DNA from 2 places in the Bradyrhizobium sp. CB1717 genome. Region 2 is predicted to be linked to the other one. Evidence: riboswitches for the same ligand, from Rfam matches in the RefSeq annotation. Region 2 holds a riboswitch; the other holds the start of a gene.
The links. Region 2 has a riboswitch for glycine ahead of QA649_RS18850 (D-amino acid dehydrogenase). Riboswitches for the same ligand answer to the same signal wherever they lie in the genome.
Positions count from the first base shown of each region.

Region 1: linked by a shared signal. The riboswitch ahead of gcvT (glycine cleavage system aminomethyltransferase GcvT) and the one ahead of QA649_RS18850 (D-amino acid dehydrogenase) in region 2 are both predicted to bind glycine.

Region 1 covers NZ_CP121666.1:3,829,470-3,844,689, reverse strand. The annotation lists gene QA649_RS18065 (GGDEF domain-containing protein) at 1-375, shown strand, start outside; gene QA649_RS18060 (DUF1254 domain-containing protein) at 536-1,975, opposite strand; gene QA649_RS18055 (tetratricopeptide repeat protein) at 2,307-3,983, opposite strand; gene QA649_RS18050 (TrmJ/YjtD family RNA methyltransferase) at 4,193-5,392, opposite strand; gene QA649_RS18045 (NADP-dependent isocitrate dehydrogenase) at 5,731-6,945, shown strand; gene QA649_RS18040 (DUF3455 domain-containing protein) at 7,039-7,539, shown strand; gene QA649_RS18035 (cyclic nucleotide-gated ion channel) at 7,544-8,770, opposite strand; gene alaS (alanine--tRNA ligase) at 8,777-11,455, opposite strand; glycine riboswitch at 11,676-11,766, shown strand; gene gcvT (glycine cleavage system aminomethyltransferase GcvT) at 11,911-13,056, shown strand; gene gcvH (glycine cleavage system protein GcvH) at 13,067-13,435, shown strand; gene gcvP (aminomethyl-transferring glycine dehydrogenase) at 13,453-15,220, shown strand, end outside.
Region 2 covers NZ_CP121666.1:3,990,611-4,005,830, forward strand. The annotation lists gene QA649_RS18825 (M20 aminoacylase family protein) at 1-632, opposite strand, end outside; gene QA649_RS18830 (M81 family metallopeptidase) at 647-2,152, opposite strand; gene QA649_RS18835 (ABC transporter ATP-binding protein) at 2,366-4,015, opposite strand; gene QA649_RS18840 (ABC transporter permease) at 4,122-5,009, opposite strand; gene QA649_RS18845 (ABC transporter permease) at 5,027-5,968, opposite strand; gene QA649_RS18850 (D-amino acid dehydrogenase) at 6,150-7,451, opposite strand; glycine riboswitch at 7,519-7,624, opposite strand; glycine riboswitch at 7,628-7,732, opposite strand; gene QA649_RS18855 (M20/M25/M40 family metallo-hydrolase) at 7,828-8,958, opposite strand; gene QA649_RS18860 (ABC transporter substrate-binding protein) at 9,229-10,836, shown strand; gene QA649_RS18865 (ABC transporter substrate-binding protein) at 10,984-12,591, shown strand; gene QA649_RS18870 (glycosyltransferase family 39 protein) at 12,823-14,418, shown strand; gene QA649_RS18875 (hypothetical protein) at 14,428-14,568, opposite strand; gene QA649_RS18880 (multidrug effflux MFS transporter) at 14,623-15,220, opposite strand, start outside.

The DNA of each region.
Region 1 (15,220 bases), 160 kb from region 2:
GCGCGCGTGCGCCGGGTGTTGCCTGACGGCACCGTGGTTGCGCGGATGGGCGGCGACGAATTCGTCGTGGTCCTCGACGGCGTCACTCCCGTGCTGGCGCAGGAGACGGGACACCGCCTCATCGCCGAGGTTGCCGCTTCCTATGAGCTCAGTGGCGAGGTGCGCGCCAGTGTCGGAGCCAGCGTCGGCATTGCGATGTCACCGGATCACGGCGCCGAAGTCGCCGAATTGCTCGCGATCGCCGATGCCGCGCTCTACGATGCGAAGTCGGGCGGCAAATCCCGCTGCTGCCTCGCATCGGTCGAGACCAACGTGGCAGCGCTGCGCCGGATGCAACAGAGCGAGCCGGGCGGCCCCATCGCAAGCGCGGCCTGATGTGGAATTTTGTAGGGTGGGTTAGTCCTGCAGATACGCAAAGCGCATCTGCGCGGCGTAACGCACCACTTCTGTTTCTGTAGACACGAAAGCGGTGGGTTACGCCTTGCGGACTGCGCTTCGCGCAGCCGGATGGCTAACCCACCCTGCAAGAGTCTCCCTAGCTGCTCGTCACCTGCCGGACCGGCGGCGGCTTCCACGTCCCGTTGATGATCGAGGGCGACTTCTCGTTCGGCCAGTACATGCGCAGCATCAGCACGAACTTGCCCGCCGGCGCAGGAAGCCAGTTGCTCTCCTTGTCGGGACCGGGATTGTCCTTCTGAAGGTAGAGATCGACCGAACCGTCCGGATTGGCCTTGAGGTTCTGGCGGGCACTGATGGACTGGCGGTTGATCGGATTGGCGACGAAGAAATAGTTTTCGTCGTACATCGTGAGCGACCAGAAGCCTGCGACGGGAGGAAGTTGCCCCTTCGGAAAACGCATGACGTACTTGTTGCTGCCGACATACTCTTTCCCGTCGGCGTCCTTCTGGGATGTCGGATAGCACGCATCCTGGATTCGGTTGGCGCCAAGCCCGATGGCCGTGACAAGCGCACGGTTGAAATAATTGGTGCCGTAGACGCCGGCTTCGCTGTCGAAGGCCCAGCCGTTGATGTTCTTGATCGCCTTGTTGACCTTGAACTGGAGCATAATGCGGTCGAACGCCACCTGTGGGACTCGCTTGGCGAAGGCAACGTCGAACTTGCCCGCATCAAAATCCTTGCCGGGGACGAGGCCGATCTGCGCGAACCTGGCGACCTCGGGCGCATCGGCGGCGGCCGGCGGATTGCGCTTCATCAATTGCGCGAGAAGGGTGAAATAGGCCGCGGCGTCCATGCGGTTGACCTGGTCGCGAACCGGCGTCTTCATGTCGATCGACGCATCGACCTTTCCTGCCGGCGGCGTATAGGACTTGCCGTAGGCGCTGAGAGGGACGATCTTGAACTCGTCCTGCGCGGCGTGCACGGCCGCATAATCCTCCGGTGTGCCGGTGCAGTAGATGCGGCCCAGAATCCACACCATGCTCGTGGGTGATTTGTATTCCTTGACGCCGGCGGGAAGCGTTCCCTTCCAGCCCGGACCGGTGATCGCGTAAGTCTGCGCCTTGGTGCCGGTGGTGCGCTTGCCCGGCACCTGGAACACATTGGTCCAGCCGTCCAGCATCGGAAACAGGAAGTAGCGGTCTTTCATATCAGGCATACTCAGGACCCAGGGCTCGTCGCCCACGTCGATCCAGGCCGTCGTGTAGAGGGTGTCGGCATTGGGTGCCGTGACATCCCTGAAGCTGGCATCAGGGTACTTGCGCAACTTGACGAACTGCCCCATCGGCCCGTGCGTGCCCTCCACCGCCGCAACGTTCGTCATGACCCGGCGGGTCATCTCCATCGTCACCAGCGGATATCCGTAGATATAGGCGTCCTGGGCGAGCCAGAAATCGTCGCCGCCCTCCAGGGCCCTGACGACGGGGCCATCAAAGTCGGCGCGTGCTGCGCGGGACATCGCGAGAACCGATACAGCGGCGCTGAAGGTGGCAAGTGCTTGGCGACGGCTGATTGACATACCGAACCCTCCCTGTTGCGCTCAAAAGCGTAACGGGCCGGGTTCCCTGTTCTTTGACATGCATCAATGGGGCGATCTGGCCTTGGGCGCAGCGCACTTCACACATGTCGACATCAACTAAAGGTAGAAGTGGTTGTTAAGCCAACGCTAACCTTCCCGAAGACGACGCGTGCTCGCTCTTGGCGCTTCCAACTCGTAGGGTAGGCAAAGGCGCGCAGCGCCGTGCCCACCACCTCTGTCTCCGCGTCGTCGGTCAACATGGTGGGCACGCTTCCGCCTTCGCTCTTCGAGCTACGGCGGACAAAGCCCTACGAGGCCGTGCCTGAGCGCGTCAGCGGCTCGCCCGTAACGAGCTGAGCTCGAAATCGGCGGCCTGTTTCTCGATGAAGGTCTTCGGGCAATCGGCGACAGCGAGGTCGAACAACCGCAAGGCTTCTTCCCTGGAGCCGCGTTGCAGGGTAAGTTCAGCGGCAAAGAAATGCGCCTCGCAGACCTGCCCCTTTCTTTTCCTCGGATCCGGATCGTTTGCGGCGTCGAACACTTGCTCCGGCGTCTTCGTGCCAAGAAAGAGGTTGATGATCGGCGCAGGCCATTTCGTCATGTCGAGCTGCGTTGCAGCCTCGGCCAGCCGGCCTGGTTCATGACTGCGACTTGCAATGATCTCACGCCACAATGCCGCATAGGCATTCTTGCGATCGAGCCGGACTGCCTCGTCCAGGTCGGCCAACGATTTGGCAAGCGAACCGGCCTGCCAATGAGCACTCGCGCGGGCGCGATAGGCACGGACGTCCCGGGGATCGAGTTGCACGAGTTGATCGTACTCAGCAATCGAGCGGCTGAAGTCACCCTTGGCTTTGTACGCGTTGGCGCGCAGCCCGAGTGCATCCTTGTCCCTGGGATCAAAGCGGATCGCCTCATCAAAGTCTGCGATGGCGCGATCGAGGTCCCCTTTCGCGTAATGGGCTTCTCCCCGTGCACGCAGCGGAGGGCCATCCCCCGAAGCAAGTCTGGTTGCCTCACCATCGACAGACGCGGAAACGGGGTCGCCATCTTGCCCCTGAATAGGCGCCTTGCTAGGTTTTTTTCGATCCTGACGCACCTGCTGCATGGCCTCGGTATAGTCGGCAATGGCGCGGTCATAATCGCCCTTTTGTGAGCAGGCGACGCCGCGCCAGAAGTAGGCCGATGGGCTTCGTGGGTTAATCTCGACGATTCGGTCATAGTCGGCGATGGCGCGGTCGAACTCACCCAACTGAAGAAAGGATTCGCCGCGGAAATAATAGAACCCTTCGCCCTTTGGCTTGATCTGGATGGTTTGATCGAGCGCGGCCAATGCGCGCTCCCTGTCACCCTTGGCGAAGTAAACCCGGCCGCGGCACAATTGGCCGCCGCCACTTTCCGGGCTGATCTCGACCACTCGATCACAATCGGCCATGGCACGCGCCGGATCCCCGCTGCGGATGTAAGCGAGGGCCCGGTCGACACGCGCTTTGACGTTGTCCGGATGGATCTGAAGGGCCTGATCATAATCGGCGATGGCACGGACGAAATCTCGGCTCGCCTGGTAGACTTGAGCGCGCCCCAAATAAGCGTAGGTATTCTTGGGATCGACCTCGATGACTTTGGCGTAATCGGACAGCGCGGCCGCGGGCGCTCGCTTTCGAACATGCGCATAAGCCCTGCTCAGCCGGGCGGGCAGATTGTCCGGATAGCGCTCGATGATCCGATCGTAATCAGCGATCTCGAGGTCGATCTCGCCTTTCTGCTGGTAGAACATAGCGCGGCGGAGATAAGCCATGACCACGCCTTGCGACATGGTTGGAGCAGCCTCGATCATCGCGGTGCAGCCTGCGATGCGGTCATCAACGCTGAAATTTCCGACCGCGTTGCACTTGGCGGTCAGGGGCATTTCCGCACGTGCGGCTGATACTTCGATCAAAGTCGCCAGCGCCAAGACACCGAAGCTTGCTGCCGCACAAATGAGTGTGCGGCCCACCATTTCAGACATGCAGTCCCCATTTCAATTCCCGGGGACGTCATAGCAACCGGCGACGCGTCTGCACAGCCCTTGGTTGCGGCATTACAAACCACAAACGCGGTTTGGTTGGGTGGGCAAAGGCGCGCAGCGCCGTGCCCACCACTTCTGTCTCAGCTCGTCGATTGGCATGGTGGGCACGCTTCGCTTTGCCCACTCTGCGAGACCTGTGCCGACGAAACCTACGTCGCCTGCTCCACCATCCCCTGCAGCCGCACCAGCTCCGCCTCCAGATCGCGCTCGACATCCGCCGCCCGGATCTCCAGCACGCGATAGTCCCGTGCCTCGAGCCAGGTCCGCCGCGACGCGCGGTCCGCGGCGATGGCTTCCCCCTCGCCCGGGTTCACCAGCTCGATCGCGATCCGGTGCGGGAACGAGACGAAGTCGGGGATATGACGCCCGACCGGGGTCTGGCGCTTGAACCCACCTGCAAAGCGCCGGTCGCGGGTCAGGGCCTGCCAGAGCAGGCGCTCGGCGTCGGTCGGGTTGCGGCGGAGCAGGCGGGCGAGGCCGCGCACGGTCGAGCCGCTGTCGGGCACGCCGCCGCCCTGGCCGTGCTCGGCCAGCAGCGCGCGCAGGCGCGTTGCCTGCTCGCCGTCGAGCACGCCGCCCTTGGCCGGGCCCTTGCGCCCCTCGGCGATCGCCATGATGACCCCGTGCAGGGTGTGCATGTCCTGCTTGGTCGGCTCCATCCGGCTAAAAATGTTGCGCAGGTTGACCAGCATGGTGTCGCGCTTCTCGGCCGGCCGCAGGAACTCGACCTTGTCGAGCTCGCGCACGAGATTGTCGAAGAAGGCCTGCATCTGGTGCTGCGAGGCGCGCTCGGAACGCTCGGGCATGGCGTGCGGCAGCTCGCCTGATGTCATCAGCTTGAACCATTCGTAGCCGATCAGCAGCACGGCCTGAGCGAGGTTGAGCGAGGCGAAGCCCGGATTGACCGGGAAGGTGATGATGCGGTTGGAGAGCCCGACCTCCTCATTGGTCAGGCCCCAGCGCTCCCGGCCGAACAGGATACCGGCCTTGCCGCCGGTCGCGACGTGCCCGGCGATCTCGCTAACCGCGGTCTCCGGCCCGACCACGGGCTTGGCCTGGTCGTGGGGACGAGCCGTGGTGGCGAACAGCAGGTCGAGGTCGGCGACCGCCTGCTCCACCGTGTCGAACAATTCGACCTTTTCCAGAATGTGGTCGGCGCCGGCCGCGGCCCGCTGTGCCGCGATGTTGGGCCAGCCGTCGCGGGGGTTGACGATGCGCAAGGCGCTCAGAGCAAAATTGCCCATGGCGCGCGCGGCCATGCCGATGTTTTCGCCGAGCTGCGGCTCGACCAGGATCACGATGGGACCGTCGAGGGAAAGGCCCGCCTTGGTCTTGTCAGTCCCCGACATCTCGTTTCGCTTTCACACTGGTTCTCAAGGCCTTGGAAAGGCTCTCTTCAGGAATTGATTCAAAGCCGGGCCTTGCCCCGCTCCCGGGCCGTCTGCCCGTTCGCCTGTCGTTTGCCTGTCCTGACAAAATTCTCAAGGGAAATAACGGGTTGGATTCAACTTTTGAATCTCGCTTGAAACCTCACCCCGCCCCGGGCCCCGCTCCCCATCTGTGGAAGCTGGATGGGCTAAAAGTGCATAATCACTTGGCTTTCGCCCGCTGCTATCAGGTGCTAAGAGGCGGCGGATATTCACGTTGGCGCGCCAAAAGCGCCGTTCCCAAGAGGGCTTCCCCGATCATGGCAAAAATCAAGGTATCCAATCCCGTCGTCGAACTCGATGGCGACGAGATGACCCGGATCATCTGGCAGTACATCAAGGACAAGCTGATCAACCCGTTCCTGGATGTCGAGCTGCAGTATTTCGACCTGGGCATGGAGTACCGCGACCACACCAACGATCAGGTCACCATCGACGCCGCCGAGGCGATCAAGAAGGTCGGCGTTGGCGTCAAGTGCGCCACCATCACCCCGGACGAGGCCCGGGTGAAGGAGTTCAACCTCAAGCAGATGTGGAAGTCGCCGAACGGCACCATCCGCAACATCCTCGGCGGCGTGATCTTCCGCGAGCCGATCATCTGCAAGAACGTGCCGCGCCTCGTTCCCGGCTGGACCAAGCCGATCATCATCGGCCGCCACGCCTATGGCGACCAGTACCGCGCCACCGACATCAAGTTCCCGGGCAAGGGCACCCTCTCGCTGAAGTTCGTCGGCGAGGACGGCACCGTGATCGAGAAGGAAGTGTTCAAGGCTCCGGGCGCCGGCGTCGCCATGGAGATGTACAATCTCGACGACTCCATCATCGACTTCGCTCGCGCCTCCTTCAACTACGGCCTGCTGCGCGGCTACCCGGTGTACCTGTCGACCAAGAACACGATCCTCAAGGTCTATGACGGCCGCTTCAAGGACATCTTCCAGGAGATCTTCGACAAGGAGTTCAAGAAGGAGTTCGACGCCAAGGGCCTGACCTACGAGCACCGCCTGATCGACGACATGGTGGCCTCGGCCCTGAAATGGTCCGGCGGCTATGTCTGGGCCTGTAAGAACTACGACGGCGACGTGCAGTCCGACACGGTCGCGCAGGGCTACGGCTCGCTCGGCCTGATGACCTCGGTGCTGCTCACCCCCGACGGCAAGACCGTCGAGGCGGAAGCGGCCCACGGCACGGTGACCCGCCACTACCGCGAGCACCAGAAGGGCAAGGAGACTTCGACCAACTCGATCGCGTCGATCTTCGCCTGGACCCGTGGCCTGTCGCACCGCGCCAAGCTCGACAACAACGCCGAGCTCGCCAAGTTCGCCGCCACGCTCGAGAAGGTCTGCGTCGACACCGTCGAGGAAGGTTACATGACCAAGGACCTCGCGCTCCTAGTTGGCGCCGACCAGCGCTGGCTCTCGACCACCGGCTTCCTCGACAAGGTCGCCGAGAACCTGGTCAAGGCGATGGCGGCGTAAGCCGACCGTAATTTCGCCCGACTGGGCCAGACATCATCATGGGCCGCGCGACAAGCGCGGCCCATTTTTTTGAGAGCTTTCGCGGAGACCGCCATGTTCATCAAGCTTGCCGCCCCCAGCCTGTTCCTGCTCGCCGCAATGGCCGGGCCGGCTGTCGCCGATCCCCTACCTGAGGCCATCGCCGCGCCTGGCGAGACCGCCGTTCTCAGCGTCCACGCCGAGGGCGCGCAGGTCTATGAGTGCAAGGCCGGCACCGACGGCAAGCTCGCCTGGGCCTTCCGCGAGCCGATCGCCACCCTGCTCTCCGAGGGCAAGACCGTCGGCCACCACTATGCCGGCCCGAGCTGGGAGCTCGCCGACGGCAGCGCCGTCGTCGGCAAGGCCACCGGCAACGCGCCCGGCGCAACGGCTGCCGATATCCCCTGGCTGAAGCTTGAGGTCGCCTCCCGCCGCGGCAGCGGCGTGCTGTCGCCGGTCACCACCGTCCAGCGCATCAACACCCATGGCGGCAAGCTCGAGGGTTCTTGCGACAAGGGCGGCGAGTTCAAAAGCGCGCCCTACTCGGCCGACTACGTCTTCCTGAAGAAGGGCTGACCGCTCAGCGGTCGGTGTCTTCCTTCTCCGCCTGCGCCAATTCCGCCGCCGCGAGATCGCCGCTGTCGGCCAGCCGCGCCTTGGCGGTGGTATGGACGTGATCGGCCAGCGTCGGCATGCGCGCGATCAAAGCGTGAAAGTCCTGGGCGTCGAGTACGAGGAGGCGCGTCTTGCGCGTCGCCGTAACGGTGCCGCTGCGTTTTGTCTTATGCAGCAGCGCGATCTCGCCGAAGAAGGTGCCGTCGGCAAGGCGCACCTGCTGGCTCGGCAGCGCGATCTCGACCTCGCCGGCGGTGATGAAATACATCGACGAGGCCGCATCGCCGCGCCGCACCAGGATCTCGCCCTGCTCGATGGTGCGCGCGCGCAAGAGGCGCATGATGTCGGCGATCTCGGCCGCGGACAGATGCGAGAACAGCGGCACCCGCGCCAGCATGCCCCAGGTGACGACGAAGTCCCGCCGCTTCACCTCTTCGGCGAACGCCGAGGAGATGATCGCGACCGGCAGCGCGATCATGGCGAAGCCGCTGATGATGGCGAAGGTCGAGATGAATTTTCCGAGCGGCGTCACCGGCACGACGTCGCCATAACCGACGGTGCCGAGCGTCACGATCGCCCACCACATCGCCTGCGGGATGGTGCCGAGCTTGTCCGGCTGCACGTCGCGCTCCACGGCATAGAGCAGCGAGGCGAAGGTCAGCACCGCGCCGATCAGGATGACGATGCAGCCGATCAGCGCGCGCCGCTCGGCATGCACGGCGGCGAGCAGCGAACGCATCGCCGGCGAATAGCGGATCAGCTTGAAGAACGGCAGCACGCCGAGCCCGGCGAGCGTCGCGTGCCGGCCCGTGGCGAGCACGATCGCAGCCGGCAGGAACGCCATGAGGTCGATGATGCCGAGCGCGGAGAAGGCATAAGAGAGCCGATCGGACAGCGCTGAGCCTGTGCGCTGGGTGTGCCCCGCCACGGTCCACAGCCGCGCCGCATATTCCAGCGCGAACACGATGACGGCGAGGATGGCGATCGCACTGAATAGCGTGTCGAACCGCGCGTCGAGCTCCGGCACCGAGGCAAGGATCATCGCGGCCACATTGAGCACGATGACGCCGATGATGAGCTGGATGAAGCGCGACCCGACCGAATAGGCCAGGGGATCGTGCTCCAGCAATTCGTAGAGGCGATCCCGGAAGTCGGGATCGCCAAGCCCACGTCCTCGCGGAACGAGGCGCATGGGCCTTTAAGCGCCTGCCATCGCTTTTTCGATCGCCGCCAGCGCCGCGGTGGCGTTGGCGCCGTCGGGGCCGCCGGCCTGCGCCATGTCGGGCCGGCCGCCGCCGCCCTTGCCGCCGAGCGCTTCGGAAGCGACGCGGACGAGGTTCACGGCGTTGAAGCGCGCGGTGAGGTCCGGCGTGACGCCGACCACGACGCCGGCCTTGCCATCCCCGGTGACGCCGACGATGGCGACGACGCCCGAGCCGATCTGCTTCTTGCCGTCGTCGGCAAGGCCCTTGAGATCCTTCATCTCGATGCCCTCGACCGCACGCGCCATCAGCTTGACGTCGCCGACCTCGCGCACGCCGCTCGCCGCGCCGTTGCCGGCAGCAGCGCCGCCGCCCATGGCGAGCTTCTTGCGGGCGTCGGACAGCTCGCGCTCGAGCTTCTTGCGCTCCTCCATCAGCGCGGCGATGCGCGCCGGCACGTCGTCGATCGAGGTGCGCAGCTCGTTGGCCGCGGTCTTCGCCAGCGCCATGGTCTCGTTGGCGTGTTTTCGCGCGTAGTTGCCCGTCAGCGCCTCGATACGGCGCACGCCCGAGGCGACCGCGCTTTCGCCCGTGAGCGTGATCAGGCCGATGTCGCCGGTGCGCTTGACATGCGTGCCGCCGCAGAGCTCGACCGACCAGCCGAGCGCATTGGCGCCGCGCTCGCGCGCGGTCCTGCCCATTGAGACGACGCGGACCTCGTCGCCATACTTCTCGCCGAACAGCGCACGCGCCCCCGCTTCACGGGCCTCATCGACGCCCATCACGCGGGTGGTGACCTCGTCGTTCTCCAGCACCACGTCGTTGGCGATGTCCTCGACGCGGGCAAGCTCCTCCGCCGTGATCGGCTTCGGATGCACGAAGTCGAACCGCAGCCGGTCCGGCGCGACCATCGAGCCGCGCTGGGCGATGTGGTCACCGAGCACCTGGCGCAGCGCCTCGTGGATCAGATGCGTCGCCGAGTGATGCGCGCGGATCGACGAGCGCCTGGAATGATCGACCTCGAGCTGCAGCGCGGTGCCGAGCTTGAGCTCGCCGCTCTCGACGGTGCCGATGTGGACGAAGAAATCGCCGAGCTTCTTCTGCGTGTCGGTGACGCGGACCTTGATGCCGCCCTCACCCGTCAGCACGCCGGTGTCGCCGACCTGGCCGCCGGACTCCGCATAGAACGGCGTCTGGTTCAGCACGAGCGCACCGGTTTGGCCGGCCTTGAGACTGGCGACCTCCGCGCCGTCCTTGACCAGCGCGGACACGACGCCCTCGGCGCTCTCGGTCTCGTAGCCCAGGAACTCGGTGGCACCCAGCTTCTCGCGCAGCGGGAACCAGATCGCCTCGGAGGCAGCCTCCCCCGAGCCCTTCCAGGACTCGCGCGCCTTGGCTTTCTGGCGCTCCATCGCGTCGGTGAACGCAGCCTGGTCGACGCCGATGCCGCGCGACTTCAGCGCGTCCTGGGTCAGGTCGAGCGGGAAGCCGTAGGTGTCGTACAGCGTGAAGGCGACGTCGCCGTCGAACATGTCGCCCTTCTTCAAGGACGCGCTCTTCTCGTCCAGGATGGCCAAGCCGCGCGCAAGAGTCTTGCGGAAGCGGGTCTCTTCCAGCCGCAGCGTTTCCTCGATCAGCTTCTCGGCGCGCATCAGGTCGGGATAGGCCTGGCCCATCTCGCGCACCAGCGCCGGCACCAGGCGATGCATCAGGGGCTCCTTGGCCCCGAGCAGCTGCGCATGGCGCATCGCGCGGCGCATGATCCGGCGCAGCACATAGCCGCGGCCCTCGTTCGAGGGCAGCACGCCGTCGGTGACGAGGAAGGCGGAGGAGCGCAAATGGTCGGCGATGACGCGGAACGAGCCGGCGGTCTGCTCCTGCGGCCCGCTGCCGAGCGCGGACGCCGTCGCATCGATCAGATTGCGGAACAGGTCGGTCTCGAACACGCTCTCGACGCCCTGCAGGACGCAGGCCATGCGCTCCAGGCCCATGCCGGTGTCGATCGAGGGACGCGGCAGATCCACGCGCTCCTCCTTCGTCACCTGCTCGTATTGCATGAACACGAGATTCCAGAATTCGAGGAAGCGGTCGCCATCCTCCTCAGGAGAACCGGGAGGGCCACCCCAGATATGGTCGCCGCGATCGATAAAAATCTCCGAGCACGGGCCGCACGGCCCGGTGTCGCCCATCGCCCAGAAATTGTCCGAGGTCGGGATGCGGATGATGCGGTCGTCGGAGAAGCCGGCGATCTTCTTCCAGAGCCCGTGCGCCTCGTCGTCGGTGTGGTAGACCGTGACGAGCAGCTTGTCCTTCTTCAGCCCGAACTCCTTGGTGATCAGCCTCCAGGCGAGCTCGATCGCGCGCTCCTTGAAGTAATCGCCGAACGAGAAATTGCCGAGCATCTCGAAGAAGGTGAGATGGCGCGCGGTGTAGCCGACATTGTCGAGGTCGTTGTGCTTGCCGCCGGCGCGCACGCATTTCTGCGAAGTGGTCGCGCGCTGATACGGCCGCTTCTCCACCCCGGTGAAGACGTTCTTGAACTGCACCATGCCGGCATTGGTGAACATCAGCGTCGGGTCGTTGCGCGGCACCAGTGGCGAGGACGGCACGATCTCGTGGCCGTTCTCGGCAAAGAAGTTCAGAAAGGTCGACCTGATCTCGTTGACGCCGCTCATGTTCATCCAATCGGGTGTGCTTGGGCCCGCTGCCGCCGTCCAAACCGGAAATTAAGGCTGATATCTGCGGGCCAAAGCGCTTTTAGACAAGGCCAGCTTCGCTGTCCAGAAACTGTGCAAGGAGATCAGAGGGTTGCCGCAGGCGCGCAATCCGGTTGAAAGCCGCTGAAGTCGCGTTGACAGGCTTGGCTAGCCTGTGGTCTGTACCCATCTGTATCGTACGGCCACGTCGGGAGAGACCGGCTTTAGGCAGCCGGCGCCGAAGGAGCAACCGCCCCGGAAACTCTCAGGCAAAAGGACCGCGTGGCTTTGACAGCATCTGGAAAGAGGCGCCGACGGGCTTAAGACCCGGACTGCGTCCGCCGACGGGATAATACTCTCAGGCACAGCGACAGATGGGGCTTCGACTGGTGTCCATGGGGAATCCTCCCCGGGAACCGCCGAGGGCCCCTGAGATGCTAGCGCACAGCCAAGACTCCCTGAAACGTACGCCCCTCCACAGCCTCCATGTATCCATGGGCGGCAAGATGGTGCCCTTCGCGGGCTATGACATGCCCGTGCAATACCCCGCGGGCGTGCTGAAGGAGCATCTTCATACCCGCACCAAAGCCGGCCTGTTCGACGTCTCCCATATGGGCCAGATCGCGCTCCGGCCAAAGTCGGGCAAGGTCGAGGACGCCGCCCGCGCGCTGGAACGGCTGGTGCCGCAGGATATCGTGGCAATCGCCAAGGGGCGGCAGCGCTACGCCCAGTTCACCAATGCGGATGGCGGCATCCTCGACGACCTGATGGTCGCCAATTTCGGCGATCACCTGTTCCTGGTTGTCAACGCCGCCTGCAAGGAACAGGACGAGGCGCATTTGCGCGCGAATCTGTCCGACGACTGCATCATCGAGCAGCTCGCCGACCGCGCGCTGATCGCGCTGCAAGGCCCGAAGGCGGAAGCGGCGCTGGCGAAATTCTGTGCAGAGGCCCCGGCCATGAAGTTCATGGACGCCGGCCCGCATGAGGTCGCCGGCATCAAGTGCTTCGTCTCGCGCTCCGGCTACACCGGCGAGGACGGCTTTGAGATCTCGGTTCCCACCGCCGATGCCGAACGCCTCGCCAAGATGCTGCTGGACAATCCGGACGTGCTGCCGATCGGCTTAGGTGCCCGCGACAGCCTGCGGCTGGAAGCGGGCCTCTGCCTCTACGGTCACGACATCGACACCACCACCACGCCGGTCGAGGCCGCGCTGGAATGGTCGGTGCAGAAGAGCCGCCGCACCGGCGGCGCCCGTGCCGGCGGCTTTCCCGGCGCCGCGAAGATTCTCGCCCATTTCGACAATGGCGCATCCCGCCGCCGCGTCGGCCTGCTCGCCGAGGGCCGTGCGCCGGTGCGCGAAGGCGCGCTGCTGTTTGCCGACAGCGCGGGCGGCGAGCCCATTGGAAAGGTCACGTCGGGCGGTTTCGGCCCGAGCCTGAGCGCACCGGTGGCGATGGGCTACGTGCCCGTGAGCCTGAGCGCGCTCGGCACAAAACTCTTCGCCGAGGTGCGCGGCCAGCGATTGCCGCTCGCAGTCGCTGCCATGCCCTTCGTGAAAAACACCTACAAACGCTGAGGACGAGACAATGACCACGACGCTGTACACTTCCGACCATGAATGGCTCGCCATCGACGGCGATACCGCCACGGTCGGCATCACCGATTACGCACAGCAGCAGCTCGGCGACGTCGTGTTCGTCGAATTGCCCAAGGTCGGCCGCACCTTGAAGAAGGCCGAAGCCGCCGCCGTCGTGGAATCGGTGAAAGCAGCCTCCGACGTCTACGCACCTGTTACCGGCGAAGTGCTCGAGACCAACGAAGCGCTGGCCGCCGAGCCGGCGCTGATCAATTCGGATGCGCAGGGCGCGGCCTGGTTCTTCAAGATCAAGATTGCCGACAAAAGCGAGCTCGGCGGCCTCATGGATGAAGCCGCCTACAAGGCACATACGGCTTAGGGACGATGGAGCAAGCGATGACCGCGCACCGTAAATCCAGCGGCGAGACCGCCGCCAGTTTCGTTCGCCGCCACATCGGCCCCTCCGCGCGCGATGTCACCGCAATGCTCGAGGCCGTCGGCGCCAAGAGCGTCGACGCGCTGATGGCGGAGACGCTGCCGGCCTCGATCCGGCAGGCCGCCCCGCTCGATCTCGGCAAGCCGCTCAGCGAGACCGAGGCGATCGCGCATATGGCCGAGCTCGCCGCACAGAACCAGGTCTTCACCTCGCTGATCGGCCAAGGCTATTCCGGCACCATCCTGCCCGCGGTGATCCAGCGCAACATCCTGGAGAACCCGGCCTGGTACACGGCGTACACGCCCTACCAGCCCGAGATCAGCCAGGGCCGGCTGGAGGCGCTGTTCAACTTCCAGACCATGATCTGCGACCTCACCGGGCTGGACGTCGCCAACGCCTCGCTGCTCGATGAGGCGACCGCCGCGGCCGAAGCCATGGCGCTCGCCGAGCGCCACTCGCAGGTGAAGGCCAAGGCCTTCTTCGTCGACAAGGACGTGCATCCGCAGACGCTGGCGGTGATGCGCACCCGCGCCGAGCCGCTCGGCTGGAATCTGGTCGTCGGCGATCCCCTCACCGATCTCGACAAATCAGACGTGCTCGGCGCGCTGCTGCAATATCCGGGTTCTTCCGGCGCATTGCGCGACCTCCGCCCCGCGATCGCCGCGCTGAAGGCCAAGGGCGCGCTCGCGATCGTTGCCGCCGATCTGCTGGCGCTGACGCTGCTCGCCTCGCCCGGCGAACTCGGGGCCGACATCGCAATCGGCTCGGCCCAGCGCTTTGGCGTGCCGATGGGCTATGGCGGGCCGCACGCGGCCTATATGGCGGTGCGCGATGCGCTGAAGCGCTCGCTGCCCGGCCGCATCGTCGGCCTCTCCGTGGATTCGCGCGGGATGCCGGCCTACCGCCTCGCGCTGCAGACCCGCGAGCAGCACATCCGCCGCGAGAAGGCGACCTCCAACATCTGCACCGCGCAGGTGCTGCTCGCCGTGATCGCCGCGATGTATGCGGTCTATCATGGCCCCGAGGGACTTTCGCAGATCGCGCGGACCGTGCATCGCCGTACCGCCGTGCTCGCTTCCGGCCTGCGCAAGCTCGGCTTCGCGCCGCAATCGGAATCCTTCTTTGACACGCTCAGCGTCGATGCCGGCGCCAAGCGCGCCGAGATCGTCGCGCGCGCGGCGGCCGAGAAGATCAATCTCGGCGTCGGTGAAACGGCGCTTCGCATCGCGCTCGACGAGACCACCACGCCGGCGACGGTAGAAGCGGTCTGGCGCGCGTTCGGTGGCCAGCTTTCCTACGCCGAGTTGGATGCGACCACGCGCGAGGCGCTACCGGAGGCGCTGAAGCGCACCACCGCGTTCCTGACCCATCCAGTGTTCCATGCGCATCGCTCGGAAACCGAGATGCTGCGCTACATGCGCAAGCTCAGCGATCGCGACCTCGCGCTCGACCGCGCGATGATTCCGCTGGGATCCTGCACCATGAAGCTGAACGCGACCACCGAGATGATGCCGCTGACCTGGCCGGAGTTCGGCAGCCTGCATCCCTTTGCCCCGCGCGAGCAGGCCAAGGGTTATCACGCGCTGTTCGCGCGGCTGGAAAAATGGCTGTGCGACATCACCGGCTATGACGCGATCTCGCTGCAGCCGAATTCCGGCGCGCAAGGTGAGTACGCCGGCCTGCTCGCAATCCGCGGCTATCATGCGGCGCGTGGGCAAAGCCATCGCA
Region 2 (15,220 bases):
GCGATGATCACCGCGTCCTTGGAGCGCTCGGGCATCGCGCCATGCGCGCCGTAGCCGGTGATGCGGAGGTCGAAGAAGTCGGCGCTGGCCATGGCCGGGCCGGGCAGGATCGCGATCTCGCCGTGGTTGAGGTCGGGCGCGTTGTGCAGGCCGTAGAGCTCGTCGCAGGGGAACTTCTCGAACAGCCCGTCCTTGATCATGGCGCGGGCGCCGCCGAGGCCTTCCTCGGCCGGCTGGAAGATCAGGTGCACGGTGCCGTCGAAATTCCGGGTCTCGGCGAGATAGCGCGCGGTGCCGAGCAGCATGGTGGTGTGCCCGTCATGGCCGCAGCCGTGGAAGCGGCCGGGGATCTTCGAGCTCCATTTCAGATTGGTATTCTCTTCCATCGGCAGCGCATCCATGTCGGCGCGCAAGCCGATGCGCTTGCCGCCCGAACCCTTGCCCTTGATGACGCCGATCACGCCGGTGCCGCCGAGGCCGCGATGCACCTCGATGCCCCAGCTCTTCAGCTTGTCGGCGACGATGCCGGAAGTGCGCACTTCCTCGAAGCCGATCTCGGGATGGGCGTGGAGGTCGCGCCTGATAGCAGTGAGTTCGTCGGCATAGCCGTCGATCCGGTCGATGGTGGGCATGTGGTCCTGTCCGGTTAGCGTGAAGGAGGATTGAAAACGGGGCCGTTCGGCTTGATGCGGATGCCCGGGCGCAGGCGCGTCCAGGGGAGGGAAGCCGTGTCGGCCGGCATCGCGCCGGGCGCGGCGCAGATCATCAGCTTCTCCGCGATCGGCTCGAAATCGGCGCGGAAGTGCACCGAGCTCTTGTTGACCAAAATCTTCTCTTGTGTCGGCTCGATGCCGACATAGCGGTACATCGCCTGGTCGGCGAGCTGGGCCTTGTGCGAGGAGACGACGACGCGGACGTCGCCGATGCGCAAGGCTGCGGAGGGGCCCATCTCCATCTCGCGGCCGCCGTAGTAGGGACCGGGCGCGATGAAGCGGCCGTCGGAGAGCTTTTCCACGACAAAGGTCTCGGTATAGGGCTCGTCGCCGGGGATGCCGGACTTGCCGCCGAGCGACAGCGTCACGGAGGCGCCCACACCGGCCGCGTGCGCGGCCTTCGCCGATTCCGGATCGTAGATGGCGCCGGTCGCCGCGCTCGCCTTGTTGCGAACCAGCGCACGCAGCATGCCCGTGGTGTCGGAATCGCCACCGGCGCCGGGATTGTCCTGGGTGTCGGCGATGATGATCGGCTTGCTCGCGCCCTTCGAAAGTTCCATCGCATGGCGCACGCCGTCGTCGGGTGTCCAGATCTTGCCGTCGAAATCGTCCTCGTGGCTTTCGATCAGCTTGACGATCGCATCGGCCGCCCGGTCCGCGTCTTCCTGCGTTTTGCCATAGGCGAACACACTCGGGCCGCAGTCGCGGAAATCGGCGGCGGGGAAGCCGGGCGCGAAGGAGAGGGTCGGAACCGCATCGCTCTCCAGCGCGGCGAGCTTTTCGTAAATGCCCTTGGTGGGAAAGTCGTTGGTGCATTGCCAGCTGATCGCGATCAGGAACGGCAATTGCCGGAAGGATTTTGCGAAACGCTGCCTGGTCTTCAGCAGCAGCGCGAGATGCTTTGCGCAGGCGCGGCCGGTCTCGGCCATGTCGACATGCGGATAGGTGCGGTAGGCGATCAGCGCGTCCGCATGATCCATCATTGCGGGCGTGACATTGGCGTGCAGGTCGAGGCTCGCGACCAGCGGAACATCCTTGCCGATGACGCGGCGCACGCGCGCCAAAATCTCGCCTTCGCCGTCGTCGAGATGTTCGGTCACCATCGCACCGTGCAGGTCGAGATAGACCGCGTCGATCGGGCCCGCGGCTGCGATGCCGTCGACCATGACCTTCACGATGCGCTCGAACGCATCCTTGGTGACATGCGCCGACGGGCTGGCACCGCAGGCAATGGTCGGAATGAGTTCCCAGCGGTTCGCTTCGGCACTGTCGACGAAGCCGGCAAGGCCGACATTGATGCGCCGCATCACCTTCAGGACGTCGGCACCTTCGGTCATCGCCGGCCAGCCGCCGCCATGCTGGAAATCCGCGAAGGTCGCCTTGGTCGGGGCGAAAGTGTTGGTCTCGTGCAGGAAGCCGCCGACGGCGATACGTGTCATCAATTCCAGTCCGGTCAATCAGGAGTGCGCGACGTTAGCCCCGGCTTTGCGAGGAGAGCAAGGCGGGAAGCAATCGCGCCACGCATAGGGTCAAGACGTTTTGGGAATGTGTGCCGCGCACACCGTCATTGCGAGCGCAGCGAAGCAATCCAGAGTCTTTCCGCGGAGGGATTCTGGATTGCTTCGCTGCGCTCGCAATGACGAGGGATAGACCTACGCGCTCGCCCCCACGCCTTCCACCACCGGCCGGAAGTTCGCGAAATCCCAGTTCCGTCCCGGCGCCGCATCCAGCAGCGCCTTGGTATAGGCCTCCTTTGGATGCGTCAGCACTTCGGCGGCGGGACCCTGCTCGACGACACGGCCGTGCTGCATCACCACGACCTCGTCGCAGATCTGCGCTGCGACGCGCAAATCGTGGGTGATGAAGAGGATGGCGATGCCGAGCCGCTTCTGGATCTCGTCGAGCAGTTCCAGCACCTGCGCCTGTACCGAGACGTCGAGCGCGGAGACGGCTTCGTCTGCGACCAGCACGTCCGGGTCGAGCGCGAGGGCGCGGGCGATCGCGATGCGCTGGCGCTGGCCGCCGGAGAACTGGTGCGGATAGCGCGACACCGCGTCGGCCGGCAGGCCGACGAGCTCGAGCAGCTCGCGGGCGCGCTTCATCGCGTCGGCATGCGAGACCCCGTAATTGATCGGGCCTTCCGCGATGCTCTCGCCGACGGTGACGCGCGGATTGAGCGAGCGGTAGGGATCCTGGAATACGATCTGGATCTTCTGCCGATGCGGCTGCAGCAGACGGCGCGAGATGTCGGAGATCTCGCGGCCGGCAAGGCGCACGCCGCCGGAAGTCGGATCGATCAGGCGGACGATGCAGCGCGCCACAGTGGACTTGCCCGAGCCGCTCTCGCCGACGATGCCGAGCGTGCGGCCCTTGCGCAGCGTCAGCGTAACCTTGTCGGCGGCGACGACCTCGCGGCCTTTGCCGAAGAACGCGCGTTCCTTGTAGACCTTGCTGAGGTCGTTGGCCTCCAGCACGACAGGCTCGCGGCTCTCCTCGCGCGGCGGCCGCGGCACCAGGCTCGGCACCGACGCCAGCAGGTTGCGGGTATACTCCATGGTCGGATTGCGCAGCACGGTCTCGAGCGGACCGGTCTCGACGAGACGGCCCTGCCGCATCACCGCGACGCGATCGGCGATCTCGGCCACCACGCCCATGTCGTGGGTGATGAACAGCACGGCCGTGCCGTGATCGCGCTGGAGGTCGCGGATCAGGGTCAAAATCTGCTTCTGCGTGGTGACGTCGAGCGCGGTGGTCGGCTCGTCCGCAATCAGCAGCTTCGGCTCCAGCACCAGCGCCATCGCGATCATGATGCGCTGGCGCTGGCCGCCGGAGAGGCGGTGCGGGTAGGAGGCGAAGATGCGCTCGACCTGGGGCAGGCGGACCTGCTCCATCATGTCGAGGATGCGCTTCTTGCGCGCCCTCGCATCGAGCTTGGTGTGGGCGCGCAGCACCTCGTCGATCTGGCGGCCGACCGGCACCACCGGATTGAGCGCGGTCATCGGCTCCTGGAAGATCATCGCCATCTGCGTCGCGCGGAGCTGGCGCAGGCGGCGGTCGGTCGCGGTGAGCAGCTCCTCGCCGACCAGCTTGACGCTGCCGGAGGTCGGCACCAGCGTGCCCTTCGGCAACAGGCCCATCGTGGTGAGCGAGGTCACCGACTTGCCCGAGCCGCTTTCGCCGACGAGGCACAGCGTCTCGCGCTCGCGCACCTGGATCGAGATGCCGTCGATGATCTTCGCGCCGCCCGGCTTCTTGCCGACGGAGACGACGAGGTTGTTGATGTCGAGAACAGGGTTGGTCATGCGAGGTCTCCACCGTCGTTCCGGGGCGCGCGTAAGCGTGAACCCGGAACCTCGAGATTCCGGGTTCGGTGCTTCGCACCGCCCCGGAATGACGGAATAAATGGTTTCACTTCCCTTCCCGCTGCTTCATGCGGGGATCGAGGGCGTCACGGGCGGCGTCGCCGATCAGGTTGATGCTGAGGATGGCGATCGAGAGCAAAAGCCCCGGCCAGAAGATCAGCGACGGCTTGATCTGGAAGTACTGGCGGCCCTCGGCCATGATGTTGCCCCAGGTCGGCGTCTCCGGCGAGATGCCGGCGCCGAGGAAGGAGAGGATCGCCTCGGTGAGGATCGCGGAGGCGCAGACATAGGTGCCCTGGACGATCAGCGGCGCGATCGTGTTCGGCATCAGGTGACGCCACATGATCTTCGGCAGGCTCGAGCCGACCGAGATCGCGGCCTCGACGTAAGGCTCCTCGCGCGCCGACAGCACGACCGAGCGGACCAGGCGCGCCACGCGCGGAATCTCAGGGATCGTGATCGCGATCAGCACGGTCCAGATGCTGGCGCCGGACAGCGAGACCACGGCGATCGCGAGCAGGATGCTCGGCATCGCCATCAGGCCGTCCATGATGCGCATCATCACGGAGTCGACCAGCTTGAAGAAGCCGGAGACGAGGCCGATCGAAAGGCCGATGACGATCGACAGGATCGCCGAGCCGATGCCGATCAGAAGCGAGATGCGGCCGCCATAGACCACGCGCGACAACAGGTCGCGTCCGTAAGCGTCGGTGCCGAGCAGGAATTGCGCCGAAGCCGGCTTGAGGCGCTGCGACGGCGCAAGCTGGATCGGATCATGCGGCGCGATCAGCGGCGCGAGGATCGAGATCACCACGATCAGGGCGAGCAGGAACGTCGCCGTCGCGATGATCGGCGTCGAGGTGAGGAATCCGAAGCGCGGCCGCAGCGGCGACGTGATCGGAATGGACGACTGGGGAAGGGTATCGACCGACATTTGTTCTTGTCCTTGCCTCAGTACCGGATCCGGGGATCGAGCAGTGTATAGGCGACGTCGATGAGAAGATTGACGACGACGTAGATCAGCGACGTCAGCAGGATCATGGCCTGGATCACCGGATAGTCGCGCGCCAGCACCGCATCGACCGTGAGACGCCCGATGCCGGGGATGTTGAACACGCTCTCGGTGACGACGACGCCGGAGATCAGCAGCGCAAAGCCGGTGCCGATCACGGTGATCACGGGCACGGCGGCATTGCGCAGCGCATGCCGCATCATCACGGCAACCTCGTTGATGCCTTTCGCACGTGCCGTTCGCACGTAATCTTCGCCGAGAACGTCGAGCATCGCCGCGCGCGTCATGCGCGCGATCAGCGCGATGTAGATGAAGGACAGGGCGCAGGTCGGCAGGATCATGCGCTCGAAGAACGGGCCGAAACCGTTGAAGATGCTGCGGAAGCCCTGCACCGGCACCAGGCGCAGATCGATCGCGAAGACCTCGATCAAGACATAGCCGACCACGAACACCGGCACCGAGAAGCCGAGCACGGACAGGCCCATCACGAAACGGTCGATCCAGGTGCCGTGCTTCCACGCCGCGATCACGCCCAGCGGCACCGCGACGATGACGGCGAGGATGATGGTGCACAGCGCGATCGAGATCGACGGCTCGACGCGCTGGCCGATCATCTTCATGACCGGCAGGTTGGAGATCAGCGATGTTCCGAGGTCGCCGTGCAGCAGCTTGTTCACCCAGGTGATGAACTGCACGATCAGGGGCTCGTTGAGGCCGAGCGATTCGCGGATGCGCTCGAGCCGTTCGGGTGTCGCGTTGTCGCCGGCAAGGATCGCGGCGGGATCGCCCGGCGTCAGCCGCAGCAGCAGGAACACGAACAGCGCGACGACGCCCATCACGGGCACCGCGGCCAGAACGCGGCGAATGAGATAACCTAGCATGCACCTATCTCCGGCTGCGGAACTTGTGGGGCCCTGGGGCGCCCGTGGATTCGAACGTGTCTATCATGCGCGCCTGTCACTAGGGCTGGGAAAGCCGGCCGGAGATGCCGGTCTTTCGGGGCAAATTGTGTGCCAAGGGCAGGGCAGTCGCAAGAGGCCGCCGCGCGCCGGCTTCAACCACTCAGGATGCATGACGCAGCTCACGCTCAACCCCAAGTGAAGGAACGGTCGGCGGCGCGTTGAGCCCGCGCCAGCCGTCGATGGTCCCGGCGATCATGTGCGCGGTGGCGGCCGACAGGGTCCAGCCGAGATGGCCGTGGCCGGTGTTGAAGAACACGCCCGGAATCCGCCCTGCGCGCACCACCGGCATCATGTTCGGCATCATCGGGCGCAGCCCGGCCCAGGGCACGACGCGCGAGGTCTCGATGGCGGGGAAGTTGCTACGCACCCAGTCGACCAGCGGCTGCACGCGGTCGGCGCGGATGTCGCGGTTGAAGTCGTTGAACTCGGCGGTGCCGGCCACGCGAAAACGATCGGCACCGAGCCGGCTGGTGACGATCTTGGCGGCTTCGTCGAGCAGGCTCACGGTCGGCGTCGCGTTGCGGCTCTCGGCGGTGTCGAGCTGCACGGTGATCGAGTAGCCCTTCACCGGGTAGACGTTGATGCGATCGTCGAGGAGGGCGGCGAAGTGGCGGCTGGCGACGCCGGCGCAGACCACGACACCGTCGGCCTTCAGCATGCCGCGCGCGGAGGCGAGGGCATCGCTTGCAGCAAGATCGGCCCAGCCGAGCACGAAGCCGCTGCCGGCGCGCGCGATTGAATCGATATTGGCCTCGTGGATGAAGGTCGCGCCGCGCCGCTTGCAGGCGTCCGCCAGCCCGCGGGTGAACTTGTGGATATCGCCGGTCGCATCCGACGGCGTGTAGAAGCCGCCATAATACGCCTTGCGCAGCGTCGGCTCGATCGCGCGGATCTCCTCAGGCGTCACCGGACGGCGATCGAGACCACCTTCCTGCAGCAGCGCGTTGACGCGCAGGCCGGATTCGAAACCCGTCTTGTCGTGATAGATGTGGAGGATGCCGCGGCGCTCGAGATCGAAGTCGATGCCTTCGCGCGCCGCGATCTCGAACAGATGCTTGCGGGCTTCGATCGCGAGCCGCGTGGTCTCGATCGTATTGGCGCGGTAGTTGCCGATGTTGGCGACGAACTCGCTCATCCACGAATATTTGTGCCAGTTCGGCCGCGGGTTCATCAGCAGCGGCGCGTCGCGCCGGAACATCCAGCGCAAGCCTTTCAGGATGGTCGCGGTGCTGTTCCACACTTCGGCATTGCTGGCGGAGAGCTGTCCGCCATTGGCGAACGATGTTTCCATCGCGGCGTAACGGTGCTTGTCGAGCACCGTCACCTCAAAGCCGCGTTCGAGCAGGGCATAGGCAGTCGTCACGCCGGTGATGCCGGCGCCGATGATGGCGATATGGGTCATGGCAGGTTCGGGGCTCCCGTGAGTTAGGATAGGTCGGCCGCCGGCCAAAGGCCGTTGGCGGCGCCCCATCTGTCACGGTTACCTGAGAGCTTGATCCGCTGCGGATCACGCAACGGACTATCCCCTTCGGTGGACGCCACGATTGCCTGAAATCGCGCCGCCTCTCTCCAGATCGTCCTGACGATACGGTCCTTTTGCCTGAGAGTTTCCGGGGCGGTTGCTCCGTCGGCGCCGCAACGAAAGCCGAAAACCTTCGTTGCGATCTCTCCCGCATCGTCGCGTGGACGATCGAGCAGTACGATACGCCTCATTTTTAGACAAGGCTAAATTTAGACCGCGATTGCCAACGCATTGTGCAGTGCGAAGTTGATTCAATTTACTCCAGCGTCGCCAGCAATCCCGCCATCAAGCGCCCGCGTTCGACGAGGCTATCGACCTCGATGAACTCCTCGAGTGTGTGGCCGTTGCCGCCGCGCACGCCGAGGCCATCGAGAGTTGGGATTCCCATCGCACCGGTGAAGTTGCCGTCGGAGCCGCCGCCGGAGCTCGCATGCGGTAATTCCGCGCCGAGGGATTTGGCGATGCCGCGCGCCTTCTCGTACAACGCCATGGTGCCGGCATCCGGCTCCCAGACCGGCCGCGTCACGCCGCGCGTCACCTTGAAGCTGACGTCGTTCTTGGTGCCCGAGAGTGCCAGCATCCGCTCGACGCCGCGGTCGAGATCGGCCTGGCGCTTGGCCATCGACAGCGCCTCGCCGGTCGCGGTCGTGGCAACGCAATTGACCCATTGTCCGCCATGCACGACGCCGACCGAGAAGGTGCAGTCCTCCGTCGTCATCGCGTCGATCGCGAGAATCTGCCGCGCCATTTCGCGAATTGCCGAACGGCCCGCCGACAGCGTCGCGCCGGCGTGGCTCGGCCGTCCCGTCGCCTCGAGATTGAAGCGTGCGATGGCGTAACGTCCGGTAGTGACGCCGTTGTCGGCGCGGCCGGGCTCGGGCACCAGCACGTATTTATTGCGCGCGGCTTCCGCCTCGATGATGTCGCGCGTCGAAGGCGTGCCGACTTCCTCGTCGGGCGTGAACAGCACGGTGACCGGCAGCGGCGTGGTGAACGAGGCGCGCGCCAGCTGCCGGATCGCTTCCAGCGAGAGATAATTGCCGCCTTTCATGTCGTATATGCCGGGGCCGTAGCATTTGTTGCCCTCGCGCCGCCATTTCAGCTTCTCGATGGTGCCGACCGGATGGACGGTATCCATGTGACCGGCGATCAGGATGCCCGGCTCGCCCTGTTTCGGATGCGGAAAACGCGCGCGGATCACTCCGCCAAAACCCTGACGGCCGGCGATGCGCTCGATCGTCGCACCCATGATCGCCATATCCCGCGCTGCGATATCGAGCATGTGGTTCACCGCGTTCGCGTCCCAGGTCGGGCTTTCGCATTCCACCCAGGTGCGCAGGCCCTCGAGCATGGCCTCGGAATCGAAGGGAAGATTGGCTGGATTCATCTTAATGTCTCTCAAGCTGCGAAAGATGGAACGCGCATTGCATCGGCGCGGGGCAGGACAAGCGGAGAGCGTTGTAGAGCCAAACCGATCTTTGTGGAGCCCGTGCGCGCGCTGCGAGGGCTTGCGACGAAACCGGATTGACGCGCTCAACACTGTCTGCAAGTCTCGAAAAGATAAAGGCATTGCATGAGGTTAGTTCGCCCAAGGAACGAACCGGATGCTCAACCAATAACCTGCCTTTGAACAGTTTCACGTCAGGAGAAACTTTTTATGTCCAACTTCATGCGCCGGGGGCCTCGCGCGTTCGCCTCCAAACTTGCGCTGTCGGTCGTCGCGCTTTCAACGGCACTGGCCTCGCCGGTGCTTGCGGCCGGCAAGACCCTTACCGCGGTGATGCATTCCGACCTTCGCATCATCGATCCGATCTTCACCACGGCCTACATCACGCGTGACCATGGCTACATGGTCTACGACACGCTGGTGGCCCCCGATTCGAATTTCAAGATCCAGCCGCAGATGGCGGATTGGAAGATCTCCGACGACAAGCTCACCTACACTTTCACGCTGCGCGACGGCCTGAAGTGGCATGACGGCGCGCCCGTGACGGCGGAAGACTGCGTCGCCTCGCTCAAGCGCTGGGCCGCGGTCGACGGCATGGGCCAGAAGCTCTGGGACTTCACCGCGAGCCTCGAGGCGACCGACGCCAAGACCATCACGCTGAAGCTGAAGGAACCCTACGGCCTCGTCCTCGATTCCATCGGCAAGCCGTCCTCGCGCGTCGCCTTCATGATGCCGAAGCGTCTCGCCGAGATCCCGCCGGACAAGCAGATCCCCGAGCAGATCGGCTCGGGTCCCTTCAAGTTCGTGCAGGGCGAATTCCAGCCCGGCGTGAAGGCGGTCTACGTCAAGAACACCGATTACGTGCCGCGCAAGGAGCCGGCGAGCTGGACCTCCGGCGGCAAGGTGGTGAAGGTCGACCGCGTCGAGTGGATCACGATGCCGGACTCGCAGACCGCGGTGAATGCGCTGCAGTCGGGCGACATCGACTTCATGGAAAACCTGCCCTACGACATGTTGCCGGTGCTGGAAGCGAACAAGGAGCTCACGATCGAGGTCTCCAACAAGTTCGGTTTCCAGACCCTCGGCCGGATGAACTTCCTCTATCCGCCGTTCGACAACGTGAAGGTGCGCCGTGCTGCCCTGCTGGCGATGAACCAGAAGGACGTTCTCGACGCGCTCGTCGGCAATGCCAAGTACCAGAAGATCTGCGGCGCGTTCTTCGTCTGCGACACGCCGTTTGCGACCGAGGTCGGCGCGGAAACCCTGGTGAAGGGCAACGGCATGGCGGAAGCCAAGAAGGCGCTCGCCGAGTCCGGCTACGACGGCACCCCGGTCGTGGTGATGGCGCCTGGCGACGTCACGACGCTCAAGGCGCAGCCGATCGTGGCTGCCCAGCTGCTGCGCGAGGCCGGCTTCAAGGTCGACCTGCAGGCGACCGACTGGCAGACGGTGGTGAGCCGCCGCGCCAGCCAGAAGCCGCCGAAGGAGGGGGGCTGGAACATGTTCTTCACCAACTGGGTCGCGGCCGACGTGTCCAACCCGATCGCCAATCTCTCGATCGGCGGCCAGGGCAAGAAGGGCTGGTTCGGCTGGGCGGAAGACGCCAAGATCGAGCAGCTCAAGGACGCCTTCGTCCGCGCGTCCTCGATCGACGAGCAGAAGAAGATCGCGGCCGACATCCAGAAGGAAGCCTATGAGCAGGTGATCTACATCCCGCTCGGGCAGTACCTGCTGCCGAGCGGCTGGCGCAAATCGCTGACCGGCGTGCTCGACGGCCCGGCAACGCCGCTGTTCTGGAACGTCGACAAGTCTGAGTAAGGCCAAGTCCAAGTAAGGAAAGGCGCTTCTCGCGACTTTCGCTTCGACCATCGCGCGGCGCCGCTGTCATCAGCGGCGCCGCTTGCCTGGAGAACTGCCAAAAGAACTTCCAAGAAAATTGCCAAAAGAACCGTCAGGAGACCTTCGATGTTCGAAATGATGCGCCGGGGACGTCTCGCGTTCGCTTCAAGACTTGCGCTTTCGGTGGTGGCCCTTTCCGCGCTGGCCTCGCCGGTTCTTGCCGCAGGCAAGACCATCACCGCCGTGATGCATTCGGACCTGCGCATCCTCGATCCGATCTTCACCAGCGCCTACATCTCGCGCGACCATGGCTACATGGTCTACGACACGCTGATCGCGACGGATTCGAACTTCAAGATCCAGCCGCAGATGGCGGATTGGAAGATCTCCGACGACAAGCTGACCTACACCTTCACGCTCCGCGACGGTCTGAAGTGGCATGACGGCACGCCCGTCACCGCGGAAGATTGCGTTGCCTCCCTGAAGCGCTGGGCCGCTGTCGACGGCATGGGGCAGCAGATGATGCTGTTCACCGCGAGCCTCGAGGCGACCGACCCCAAGACCATCACGCTGAAGCTGAAGGAGCCGTACGCGCTCGTGCTGGAATCGATCGGCAAGCCGTCCTCGCGGGTCGCCTTCATGATGCCGAAGCGTCTCGCCGAGACGCCGGTGGACAAGCAGATTCCCGAGCAGATCGGCTCCGGCCCCTTCAAGTTCGTGCAGGGCGAATTCCAGCCGGGCGTGAAGTCGGTCTATGTCAAGAACACCGACTATGTGCCGCGCAAGGAGCCGGCGAGCTGGACCACCGGCGGCAAGGTGGTGAAGGTCGACCGCGTCGAATGGATCACGATGCCGGACGCGCAGACGGCGTTGAACGCGCTGCAGTCGGGCGACGTCGATTTCATGGAATTTCCTGCCATCGAAATGTTGCCCGCCATCGAAGCCGACAAGGAGCTCAAGATCGAGATCCTGAACAAGTTCGGATTCCAGACGGGCGCACGGATGAACTTCCTCCATCCGCCGTTCGACAACGTCAAGGTCCGCCGCGCCGCATTCCTGGCGGTCAAGCAGAAGGACGTGCTCGATGCGCTGATCGGCAATCCCAAATACTACAAGACTTGTGCTGCGGCCTTCATTTGCGACACGCCGTTCGCGACGGACATTGGCGGCGAGACCCTCGCGAAGGGCGGCGACATGGCTGCGGCCAGGAAGGCGCTCGCCGAGTCCGGTTATGACGGGACACCGGTCGTGCTCATGGCGCCGGGCGACGTGCTGCTGCTGAAGGCGCAACCGATCGTGGTGGCTCAGCAGCTGCGCGAAGCCGGCTTCAAGGTCGACCTGCAGGCGACCGACTGGCAGACGGTAGTGAGCCGGCGCGCCAGCCAGAAGCCCCCGAAGGAGGGCGGCTGGAACATGTTCATCACCAACTGGGTCAGCGCCGACGTGGACAACCCGATCTCCAACGTCGCCGTCGGCGGGCAGGGCAGGAAGGGCGGCTGGTTCGGCTGGGCGGAGGACGCCAAGATCGAGCAGCTCAAGGACGCCTTCGTTCGCGCGACCTCGGCGGAGGAGCAGAAGAAGATCGCGGCCGAGATCCAGAAGGAAGCCTACGACCAGGTGCTTTACATGCCGCTGGGTCAATATCAGGCGCCGAGCGCGTGGCGGAAGTCGCTCACCGGCGTGCTCGACGGCCCGGCAACCCCGGTGTTCTGGAACATCGACAAGACGGAGTAAGCGAAAGGCGCGGCCTCGCGCCTTTCGGCTCGACCATCGCGCGGCGCCGCTGTCATCAGCGGCGCCGTTTTCGTTTACTGTTCTTGCATTGGTTGAGAAGGCGGCCGCTTTTTAACTTTTCCAGTTTCCGATTGTTGCTATTTGTTTCCATCCTGAAATAGATGTGGCGTCTTCGCGCATCTTTCCCTGTCCCATTTGCTCCCCGTGCCGTTCGATTTTGCATTCCAGGCGATGGCCGAACGGTCCGATCGAGCGCCGGCGCGCTGGCGCCGGCCTTTCCTGCGCTGGCTCGATGGCATTGAGGCGGGCTGGGCCGTGCCGCTTCTCATCGCCTGCTTCGTTGCGATCTGGACGCTGTATCTCGTCATCGCCTATGCCGGCGGCGGGCTGCATCCCGATACGCTCGAGGCCTGGACGCTGGGACGGAATTTCGCCTTCGGCTATCACAAGCATCCGCCGCTGATGGGGTGGGTTACGGCAGCCTGGACCTCGGTGTTTCCGCTCAGCGACTGGTCGCTGCAATTGATGGCGATGGCCAATGCCGGGCTCGCGCTGTTCTTTGTCGATCTGATCTCGCGGCGGTTCGTGACCGGGCACAAGCGCGTGCTGGTGCTGCTGCTGTTGATGCTGACGCCGGCCTATCAATTCCACGCCCAGCGTTTCAACGCCAATGCGGTGCTGCTTGCGATCTGGCCGCTGGCGACCTGGTGCTTCCTGCGCGCATTCGAGACCCGCACCGCGCCATGGGCGGTTGCGGTGGGATTCACGACGGCGCTGGCGATGGTCGGCAAATATTATTCGATCTTCCTCGTCGCGAGCTTCGCCTTTGCCGCGCTGGCGCACCCGGCGCGGCGCGCCTATTTCTTCTCGGCATCGCCCTGGATCTCGGTCGTCGTCGGGCTCGCAGTGCTGTCGCCGCATCTGTATTGGCTCGCGACGACGGGCGCATCGACCTTCACCTATGCGCTGGCCCACGCAAACGGCAATGTTGTGAGCTCGCTCAGTGAGGTCAGAAACTTCCTGCTGGGGCTGGCGGCCGCCATGAGCGTGTCGGCCGTGTTCTGGGCGTTGATCGCCGGCACGCGGCTGAAGCAGTTTCCGGCCGACTTTGCCGCGATGAGCCCGGGCCTGCGACTTCTCTTCTACGTTGCGATCGGAACAATCGTGCTGCCGGTGCTGATTTCGCTCGCGATGGGGACGGATTTGCCGTCGCTATGGGCGTTGCAGGGGCTGTTCCTGTTCGCAGTTCTCGTGGTCTGCGGCACGCGCTATCCGATCGAGCGCTTCTACACCGTCAACGTCACGGTGATCGTGGCCGGCGTCGCGCTCGCCACCGTTCTGGTCGCAGCCCCGATCCATGCCGTCTATCGCAACGACCACGGCTATGAAGAATGCCGGAATTTCTACGCGAAGGCGGCGAACGAGTTGACCCGCGAATGGCGCGAGCTGACCGGCGAGCCGCTGAGCGCCGTCAGCGGCGACGATTCGCTGGCGTTTGCGACCGCATTCTACAGCCCCGACCATCCGCGTTATGCACGGCCGTTCGCGTATCAGTATAATTGGGGCCTGCCGCGCAAGACGACGCTGGACCGCGGCTGGGCCGCGCTCTGTTTCCGCGGCCAGGACTATTGCAGCCGCTGGATGGAGGGGGTGTCTTCGCGCGCCGAGCATTCCGTCAAGCGCGAGTTCACGGTGCGGGCAATGCTTTGGGGCAAGCCCGGCGTGACGCGTGAGGTGGTTGTGTTGATGGTGCCGCCGCGCGGAAGAAGCTCGGCACCGGAGGGCGCTGCCGAAGACTTCAGCGCCAGCAGGCGGGCTGCGGAGTAGGGCGCGGGCTCAGCAATGGCTGTCGCGCACTTGCTCCAGCCCTTCGCTGGCAAATGGTGCGGTGAACGCGGCCTGCTCCGCATTCGGCTCGGAATGCTTCGAGTCCTTCGGCTCCGAGGCGTGGTGGTCTTTGTGGAGTTCCAGTTCCATAACAGCGGCCTTTCGAATTGCTGCAGTACAACATCGAGGCCGCCGGGAGGTTCCTCAACTCACAGGACGATGATGCGGCTTGAACAGCCGTCCTTTCTCCACCACCAGCACGATCGCGAGCGCAGCCAGCGTCGACAGGAAGAAGCCGACCGAGAACGGCAGCAGCGTGCCGTCAAAGCTCTGGCCGATCGCCATGCCGACCACGATGCCGATCAGAGTCGTGATCGAGCCGTAGAGCGATGAAGCGGTGCCGGCGATGTGGCCCTGCGGCTCCATGGCGAGCGCAGTGAAGTTCGCGACCATCATGCCGAACGAGAACATCATCAGCGCCGAGAGCACCATGAACAGGGAGAGCGGCAGCACGCCGAGAATCTCCGTCAGCAGCATCACGCCCGCCACGACGGTGTAGAGCGTCAGCGCGCCATGCGAGATCACGCGCATGCCGAGCCGTCCGACCAGCTGGGAATTGAGGAAGCCCGCCACGGCGGTGCCTGCCGCGATCGCGGCGAAGGCGAGCGGAAAGTAGCGACCGAGATGATAGACGCCTGTGAAGACCTGCTGGGCGCAGAACACATAGGCAAACAGTGCGCCGATGACGCTGCCGGCGGCCGTCGCATAGCCGATGGTCTGGCGATTGGTCACCGTCTGGCGG